2 regions of the Umezawaea sp. NPDC059074 genome follow, and region 1 is predicted to be linked to the other one. Evidence: riboswitches for the same ligand, from Rfam matches in the RefSeq annotation. Region 1 holds a riboswitch; the other holds the start of a gene.
The links. Region 1 has a riboswitch for thiamine pyrophosphate ahead of thiC (phosphomethylpyrimidine synthase ThiC). Riboswitches for the same ligand answer to the same signal wherever they lie in the genome.
Positions count from the first base shown of each region.

Region 2: another riboswitch for thiamine pyrophosphate. It lies ahead of ACFWW9_RS37125 (thiamine ABC transporter substrate binding subunit); the one in region 1 lies ahead of thiC (phosphomethylpyrimidine synthase ThiC).

Region 1 is NZ_JBHYHC010000005.1:141,790-145,994, reverse strand. It holds gene thiD (bifunctional hydroxymethylpyrimidine kinase/phosphomethylpyrimidine kinase) at 1-262, opposite strand, end outside; gene thiC (phosphomethylpyrimidine synthase ThiC) at 264-1,919, opposite strand; TPP riboswitch at 1,911-2,037, opposite strand; gene ACFWW9_RS04235 (hypothetical protein) at 2,159-2,893, shown strand; gene ACFWW9_RS04230 (LysE family translocator) at 2,880-3,485, opposite strand; gene ACFWW9_RS04225 (YdeI family protein) at 3,639-4,205, shown strand, end outside.
Region 2 is NZ_JBHYHC010000128.1:12,298-16,502, forward strand. It holds gene ACFWW9_RS37110 (mannosyltransferase) at 1-224, shown strand, start outside; gene ACFWW9_RS37115 (glycoside hydrolase family 88 protein) at 181-1,209, opposite strand; gene ACFWW9_RS37120 (4a-hydroxytetrahydrobiopterin dehydratase) at 1,349-1,642, opposite strand; TPP riboswitch at 1,674-1,787, shown strand; gene ACFWW9_RS37125 (thiamine ABC transporter substrate binding subunit) at 1,778-2,818, shown strand; gene ACFWW9_RS37130 (ABC transporter permease) at 2,794-4,205, shown strand, end outside.

The DNA.
Region 1 (4,205 bases):
TCGCGGCGCTCGCCAGCATCCCGGTCTTGGCCGCGTTCACGCCGATGTCGGTGGCCACGGCCACGATCTGCGCCGCCACCACCTCCGGCGGGATCTCGGTGAACCCCGAGACGCCCAGCGAGTTCTGCACGGTGATCGCCGTCACCGCGGTCATCCCGTGCACACCGCAGGCGAACAGCGTGCGCAGGTCGGCTTGCAGGCCCGCACCACCGCCGGAGTCGGACCCGGCGATGGTGAGGACCCGTGGAGGAGTCTCGTTCACGTCAGGAAGTCTCCACGACCGGCAGGTAGACCTTGTTCCCGTGGTCGCCGAACTCGGCGGACTTCTCCTCCATGCCCGCCTCGATGGCCTCCACAGTGGACAGACCGTGCTCCTCGGCGTACCGGCGCACGTCCTGGGTGATCTTCATCGAGCAGAACTTCGGCCCGCACATCGAGCAGAAGTGCGCCGTCTTCGCCGGGGCCGCGGGCAGCGTCTCGTCGTGGAACGAGCGGGCCGTGTCCGGGTCCAGCGACAGGTTGAACTGGTCCTCCCAGCGGAACTCGAACCGCGCCTTGGACAGGGCGTCGTCCCAGTCCTGCACGCCGGGGTGGCCCTTGGCCAGGTCGGCCGAGTGCGCCGCGATCTTGTAGGTGATCACGCCGGTCTTCACGTCGTCCCGGTTCGGCAGGCCCAGGTGCTCCTTCGGCGTGACGTAGCAGAGCATCGCCGTGCCCAGCCAGCCGATCTGCGCCGCGCCGATGGCGGAGGTGATGTGGTCGTAGGCGGGCGCGATGTCCGTGGCCAGCGGTCCGAGGGTGTAGAACGGCGCCTCGCCGCACCACTCCTCCTCCAGCCGCACGTTCTCCGCGATCTTGTGCATCGGCACGTGGCCGGGGCCCTCGATCATCACCTGCACGTCGTGGGCGCGGGCGACGTGCGTGAGCTCGCCCAGCGTGCGGAGCTCGGCGAACTGGGCCTCGTCGTTGGCGTCGGCGATGGAACCGGGCCGCAGGCCGTCACCCAGGGAGAACGTGATGTCGTAGGCGCGCAGGATCTCGCACAGCTCCTCGAAGTGCGTGTAGAGGAAGCTCTCCTTGTGGTGGGCGAGGCACCACGCGGCCATGATCGACCCGCCGCGCGACACGATGCCCGTCACGCGCTTGGCCGTCATCGGCACGTACCGCAGCAGCACGCCCGCGTGGACCGTCATGTAGTCGACGCCCTGCTCGGCCTGCTCGATCACCGTGTCCCGGTACAGCTCCCACGTGAGCTTCGCCGGATCGCTGTCGACCTTCTCCAACGCCTGGTAGATGGGCACGGTGCCCACCGGCACCGGCGAGTTGCGCATGATCCACTCGCGGGTCTCGTGGATCCGCTTGCCGGTCGACAGGTCCATGATCGTGTCGCCGCCCCAGCGGGTGGCCCACACCATCTTGTCGACCTCGTCCTCGATCGACGAGGACACGGCGGAGTTGCCGATGTTCGCGTTGATCTTCACGAGGAACTTCTTGCCGATGATCATCGGCTCGGCCTCGGGGTGGTTCCGGTTGAGCGGGATGACCGCCCGCCCGACGGCCACCTCGGACCGGACGAACTCGGGATCCATGTTCTCGCGGACCGCGATGAACCTCATCTCCGGCGTGACGATCCCGGCCTTCGCGTACGCGAGCTGGGTCACGGCGCCGTTCACCGGCTCGCGCGCGGAGATCCAGTCCGCCCTGAGCCTCGGAAGTCCACTGTGGACGTCGATGGTCGCGTTGGAGTCGGTATACGGACCAGAAGTGTCGTACAGGTCGACGTGCTCGCCGTTGGTCAGTTCCACCCTGCGGAACGGGACCCGCACACCCTCACCCGCGTCGCGGTAGACCTTGCGGGAGCCCGAGATCGGGCCGGTGGTGACTGACGGTCGGACAGAGCGGTCGTCAAGTGCCGTCACGACATTTCCTCCCTACGCCGGCATTACCCGGTCAGGTTCGAGCGGTCGGCGGCACCGTGCCCTTCGGCACAACCACCCTCTCAGCCCGCTTTCGGCGCGAGCTCCCGCGTGTTTTGAGTTGTCCTCCTGACCATAGCCAGGCTCCGGCACGGCCGGCTAGCCGCCGCCCGGTGCGGTCGCCTACAACTGATCCGCATCGGCCGGCGCGAAAGCGCCACTTTCGGCGTACCTTTCTCCGCGTGGCTGATCACCAGCCGTTCCCACCCGGCGCGCGGCGTGGTGAACGACCCGCGGCCGTTTCGGCGTGCCCTTCGTGCGGCGACCTCGCGGGTCGCGGCTACCCCGAGTGCCGGTTCTGCGTGGAGCTGGTCGACCAGGTCTGGCTGCCGGACTGGCACGCGCTGCTGGCCGCCGAGCAGCTCAGCGAAGGCGGGTCGGGCGAGCGCGAGCTGGCCGAGCTGGTGCTGGAGGACGAGGTCGGCCGGTACTCGTGGACGTGCACCGACTGGGCGATGACGTTGGTCACCTGCTCGCAGTGCGGGGTCGAGTCCGCGACGGGCGCGCTGGACTGCCTGCGCTGCGCGATGGCCGAAGCCGCCCGCTGGTCGTGGCACCACTCCGGGGCCGGGGACGTCATCACGCCCGCCGAGCACGCGCTGCGCGTGGCCAGGGCCGTGCTGCGGGCCCCGCACCGGAGCCGGGACGTGGTGGCGTCCACGTGGCGGCTGCTGATCCCGTTCCTGCTGGTGGGGGAGGTGGCGACGGTCGGACAGGTGCAACGGCTGCGCGCCCACGTGCTGGCCGGGCACTACTCGGACCTGGCCGCGTGCGCGACCCACGTGCAGCTGGTCGGGCTGCCGGAGATCTACTGGCGGCGCGACGAGTCCGCGCGAGGCGACCACCAGGTGCGCCTGGACCACCCGCGGGCGCCGCGGGCCGGAGTCGTCGAGGTGCAGGTCCCTACCGAGGCGTGAGGACCAGCTTCAGCCCCAGCGCGACCAGCACTCCGCCCGAGACGCCTTCCAGGGTCTTGCGGACCTTGGAGCGCGCGAGCCAGCCGCGGATCCGGTGCAGCACGCCGACCACGACGAGGTACCAGAGCGTGTCGACCACGACCCAGACGACGGCGAACAGCAGCAGGAGCCCCTTGCCCGCTTCCCCGGCCGGAACGAACTGGGGGAGGAACGAGATGGCGAACACGCCGAGCTTCGGATTCGCCAGGTTGACGACCAGCCCGGACCGGAACGCCTTCGAGGGTGGGGCCGGTTCGACCGCCGAGCTGTCCTTGCGCGCCGACAGCAGCGCCTTCACGCCGAGGTAGACCAGGAAGAGGGCCCCGGTGACCCGCAGGACGTGGAACGCGACCTCGGACGCGGTGAGCAACACCGACAGCCCCAGTGCCGCGGCCACCGCCCAACACGCGACCCCGACCTCCATGCCCGCGACCGTGGCCAACGCCGTGCGCCGCCCGCGAACCGACTGCCGCAGCACCAGCGCCGTGCCGGGGCCGGGGGACAGGGCGATCAGGAACGACGCCGCGACGAGGGCGGCCAGGTTGTCCAGCATGGACTCAATGGTGAGGGGGTGCGGCAAGCCGTTTTTCGAGCCGGACTTGAGCGAGTGGGGGTTGGATTGCGTTCGACTCCTGATTTAAGTGCTCATTCGGTGAGCACTTTGCCGGGCAGGATCGGAGTCGGAACCAACGAGAGGACGGCTCGAATGCTGCGGGAACAGGACCAGGTGGAGACGCTCGACGGCGCGGAGATCATCGTCTTCACGACCTTCGACGAGTGGGTGACCTGGCTCGACTCCCACCACGAGCTGAAGGCCGGCGTGTGGTGCAAGATCGCCAAGAAGGGCTCGGGCAAAACGTCGATCACGATCACCCAGGCCTTGGACGGTGCCCTCTGCTACGGCTGGATCGACAGCATCCGGCGCTCCCTCGACAAGGAGTACTACCTCCAGCGCTACTCGGCCCGACGCCCCAAGGGCGCGTGGTCCAAGGTCAACGTGGACAAGGCAGAAGCCCTCATCGCCTCCGGCCGAATGCGAGACCCGGGCTTCGCCGCGATCGCCGCGGCAAAGGCAGACGGCCGCTGGGACGCCGCCTACCTGTCCCAACGAATCGCCACAGTCCCAGACGACCTGGCAGCAGAACTAGCCGCAAACCCCACGGCCAAAACCGCCTTCGAGTCCTTGGACCGCACCCACCAGTACGCCCTCCTACTACGCCTGATGAAAGCCAAAACCCCCACCACCCGAGCAACCCAACTAACCCAAATCCTC
Region 2 (4,205 bases), on a different contig from region 1:
TGGTGTCGATCGGGAGCTTCCTGATCTCGTTCCTGCTGATCTGGCAGGACTCGATCTGGATCATCTCCCGGCCGTGGTGGGAGTCGTTGCTGGGATGGGTCTACCCGGCTGCCGGGCTGCTCACGCTGGTGGCCGTGGCGGTCGGCCTGCGGGCCCTCGGGGACCCGCAGACCGAAGCCGTCAGCAGCCTGGAGTCAGAGCCGCAACCTGTTGACCAGCGGTGAGGTAGGCGCCCACGGCGAAGGCGGCGCTGTCGTCGGCGTTCGCCGGCCGGTGTGAGCCGCGGGGCTGGACGTAGCCGAGCCTGCCGGAGTCCTGGAGAGCGGACTTGGTCAGGGCGTCCCAGCCCTTCCGCACGATCGGCAGGTAGGCGGCCTTGTCGAGCACGCCCGCGTTGATGCCCGCCGCCAAGGCGTAGGTGATCAGGGCCGTGCTGCTCGTCTCCTTGCCGCCGAAGAGGAGTTCGGCGTTCCAGAAGCCGTCCGGGCGCTGGAGCCAGCGGAGGGTTTCCGCCGAGCGCTTCAACGTCCGCGCGTACTCGGCTCGCAGCGGACCGTCGGGCAGGGCCAGGACGGCCTTCGCCAAGCCGGAGGCGGCGAAGCCGTTGGCCTGGGCGTTGCCCAGCCACAGGCCGGTCAGGTCGCTGAACAGGCGGCGCTTGGCATCGCGGAACAACGTTCGGGACGCGTCCAGGAGCGCCTGGTTCGAGTCCATCACGCCGATCCGGGTGAACGACGGCAGCGAGAGGTTCAGGGCGTCCGGGGTGGTCCAGTACCTCGTGCCGCCCTTCGCGACGCTCTCGGCCTCGGCGGCCAGGTTCGCGCGCAACGGGTCGAGCACCCGGTTCTCCTGGTGGAAGTACCAGACGTCCAGGTAGGCCTCACCGGACGCCTGGGCGTCCGGGGCGAAGGGCTTCGCGGGATCGGCGGGCAGCAGCCACTGGTTCGCCTCGGTCCACGGCCACGTCTTGTGGTTGCTGATCCCGGTGGTGCGGACCTGGGCGAGGTTGCCCACGTGGAAGAGGGCGTTGGACCAGTTGTTCGCGGCCTGGTCGGTGTCGGTGGCCACCCAGTAGGTGGACGCCTTGATCATCAGGTCGGTGACCCCGCACCCGGCGGTGGGTGCGGGTTGGGCGGAAGCCGCGGGCGCCACGGCCAGCCCGCTCACGAGCAGGCCCACCACGGCGAGCGCGGTCCTCCGAAACGACATCAGCACTGGTGCCTCCTGGGGCGGAGGCGGCGGTGATCTCATCGAAGCGGGTCGCGGGTGATCACGCAAGGGACCGAAACGGACACCCTGAGCTGCGGGAACGTTCCGGTCCAACGCCGTGGACCCGGCGGGCGACCGGTCAGGCCAGTGCTTCGAGCACGCCGTCGATCTCGCTGGCCAGGCTGATGTCCAGTGCCGTGACCCCGCCCTTGGAGTGGGTGCTCACGCGAAACGTCAGCGTGCGCCAGCGGATGTCGATGTCGGGGTGGTGGTCGTTGTTCTCCGCGATCTCGGCCACCCGGTTCACCACCTGGATGGCTTCGGGGAAGCTCGTCAGCTCCACGATCCGCATCAGCGTGTTCTCCTGCGCGCTCCAACTCGGCAGGCTCCGCAGGGCTTCGGTCACCTGGTCGTCGGTCATCAGTTCGGCCATGGCCTGATGGTCCCACCGAGTCGCGTACGCTGCCGCTTACCACGGGAGTCCGGTGCTGCGCCGGGCTGAGAGGAAGGCGCGCGAGCCTTCGACCGTCCAACCTGATCCGGATCATGCCGGTGTAGGGAGAGACTGATGCTTCGCCACGTTCTTGTCGCCGTCGCCTGCTTGTCGCTGGTGGCGGGTTGTTCCGTCAGCGGGGGGTCCGCGCCCGCCGCTTCCGATCACACGGTCACGCTGGTGACGCACGACTCGTTCGTCGCCAAGCAGGAGACGCTGGACGCGTTCAAGGCCTCCTCCGGGATCACGATCAAGCAGGTCGCCAGCGGCGACGCCGGGGCGTTGACCAACAAGCTGGTGCTGACCAAGGCGAACCCGATCGGGGACGTCGCCTTCGGCGTCGACTCGACGTTCGCCTCGCGGGCGTTGAAGGAAGGGGTCTTCGCGGAGTACGCGAGCCCCGAGGCCTCCAAGGGAGCGCAGCGGTACCAGGTCGACGGCAGCAACAAGCTGCACGCCGTGGACGTCGGAGACGTGTGCCTGAACGTCGACATCGCCGGGCTGGCCGCGAAAGGCGTGCCGGAGCCCACGTCGTACGACGACCTGGTCGACCCGAAGTACAAGGACATGCTGGTGGTCGAGGACCCGGCCACGTCGTCGCCGGGGCTGGCCTTCCTGCTGGGGACGATCGGGAAGTACGGGCCCACCAGCTGGACCGAGTACTGGACGAAGCTCAAGGCCAACGGGGTCAAGGTCGTCAGCGGCTGGGAAGAGGCCTACAACCAGGACTTCTCCGGGTCCGCGGGCAAGGGGCCGAAGCCGATCGTGGTGTCCTACGCGTCGTCGCCGTCCGCCGAGATCGGTGAGGACGGCGCGCCGCGCACCAAGGCCGTGTTGGACACCTGCTACCGCCAGGTGGAGTACGCGGGGGTGCTGAACGGGGCCAAGAACCCCGAGGACGCCAAGAAGGTCGTGGACTTCCTGCTGTCCGAGCAGTTCCAGGCCGACGTGCCGGAGCAGATGTACGTGTACCCGTCTCGGGAAGGCGTGAAGCTGCCCGAGTCGTGGGAGAAGGCCGCGCCGCTGCCCAGCGCGTCGCAGACGTTGCCCGCCGAGCAGGTCAGCGCCAACCGCGAGCAGTGGGTGTCCCAGTGGCGCACGCTCGTAGTGGGCTGAGCTGGGCGTTCGCCGCGCTGGTCCCGCTGGTCTTCCTCGGGGTCTTCTTCGCCTGGCCGGTGCTCGCGATCGTGCACCTCGGGCTGCGTGACGGTGGTGTCGGGGAGGCGCTGACGGCCGCCTCGACGTGGGAGCTGGTCGGGTTCACGCTGGGGCAGGCCGCCGCGTCCACGGTGTTGGCGCTGGTCACGGGGTTGCCGGTGGCGTTCCTGCTGGCGCGCTGCAAGGTCGCGGGCTCGGGGTTCGTGCGGGCGGCGGTGATGGTGCCGTTCGTGCTGCCGACCGTGGTGGTGGGACTGGCCTTCCGGGCGTTGTGGCCGGACGGCGGGGTGCTGCCGATCGTGCTGGCCAACGCGTTCTTCAACGTCGCCGTGGTGGCGCGGACCGTGGGCGGGCTGTGGGCGCACACCGACCGGCGGGCCGAGGACGCCGCTCGGGCGCTGGGCGCGTCCCGGCCCCGTGCCTTCGTGTCCGTCGTCCTGCCGTCGTTGCTGCCCGCGATCGGGTCGGCGGCGTCGGTGGTGTTCCTGTTCTGCGCCACCAGTTTCGGGGTCGTGCTGGTGCTCGGCGGGGCGCGGTACCGGACGTTGGAGACCGAGATCTACCTGCGCACGGTCGAGCTGTTCGACCTGTCCGGGGCCGCGGCTTTGTCGCTGCTCCAGTTCGCCGCCGTGCTCGCGGTGCTGCTGCTCGGCGGGCTGGCGCGACGGCGGCGCGAGACGGCGTTGTCGTTGCGCGGGCAGGCGGACGTGGTGCGCAGGCCCACCGGTGGGGAGTGGGGGGTGGTCGCGGCGGCGTTCGCCGTGGTGCTCACGCTGCTGGTGCCCGTGGTGGGGCTGGTCGTGCGGTCGCTGTCCACAGTGGACGGCTGGAGCCTGGCGGGGTACCGGGCGCTGACCGGGACGGGGGAGCGGGGGACGTTGGCCGTCTCCGGGGTCGACGCGGCGATGAACTCGGTGCGCACGGCCACCGACGCGATGCTGCTGGCGTTGACGATCGGGGTGTTCTCGGCCGTCGTGCTGGTCGGGTTGCGGCGTGGGCGAACGCCCTGGGGGATCGGGGAAGCGCTCGACACGGCGTTGATGCTGCCGCTGGGCGTGTCCGCGGTGACGGTGGGGTTCGGGTACCTGATCACGATGGACGCGTTGCCCGGTGATCTCCGCACGTCGCCCGTGCTGGTGCCGTTGGCGCAGGCGCTGGTCGTGACGCCGCTGATCGTGCGGATCGTGCTGCCGGTGCTGCGCGCGGTCGACGAGCGGTTGCGGCAGGCCGCCGCGACGCTCGGCGCGAGCCCGTGGCGGGTGTGGCGCGAGGTGGACCTGCCGTTGGCCGGGCGGTCGCTGGTGGCGGCGGCCGGGTTCGGGTTCGTGGTGGCGCTGGGGGAGTT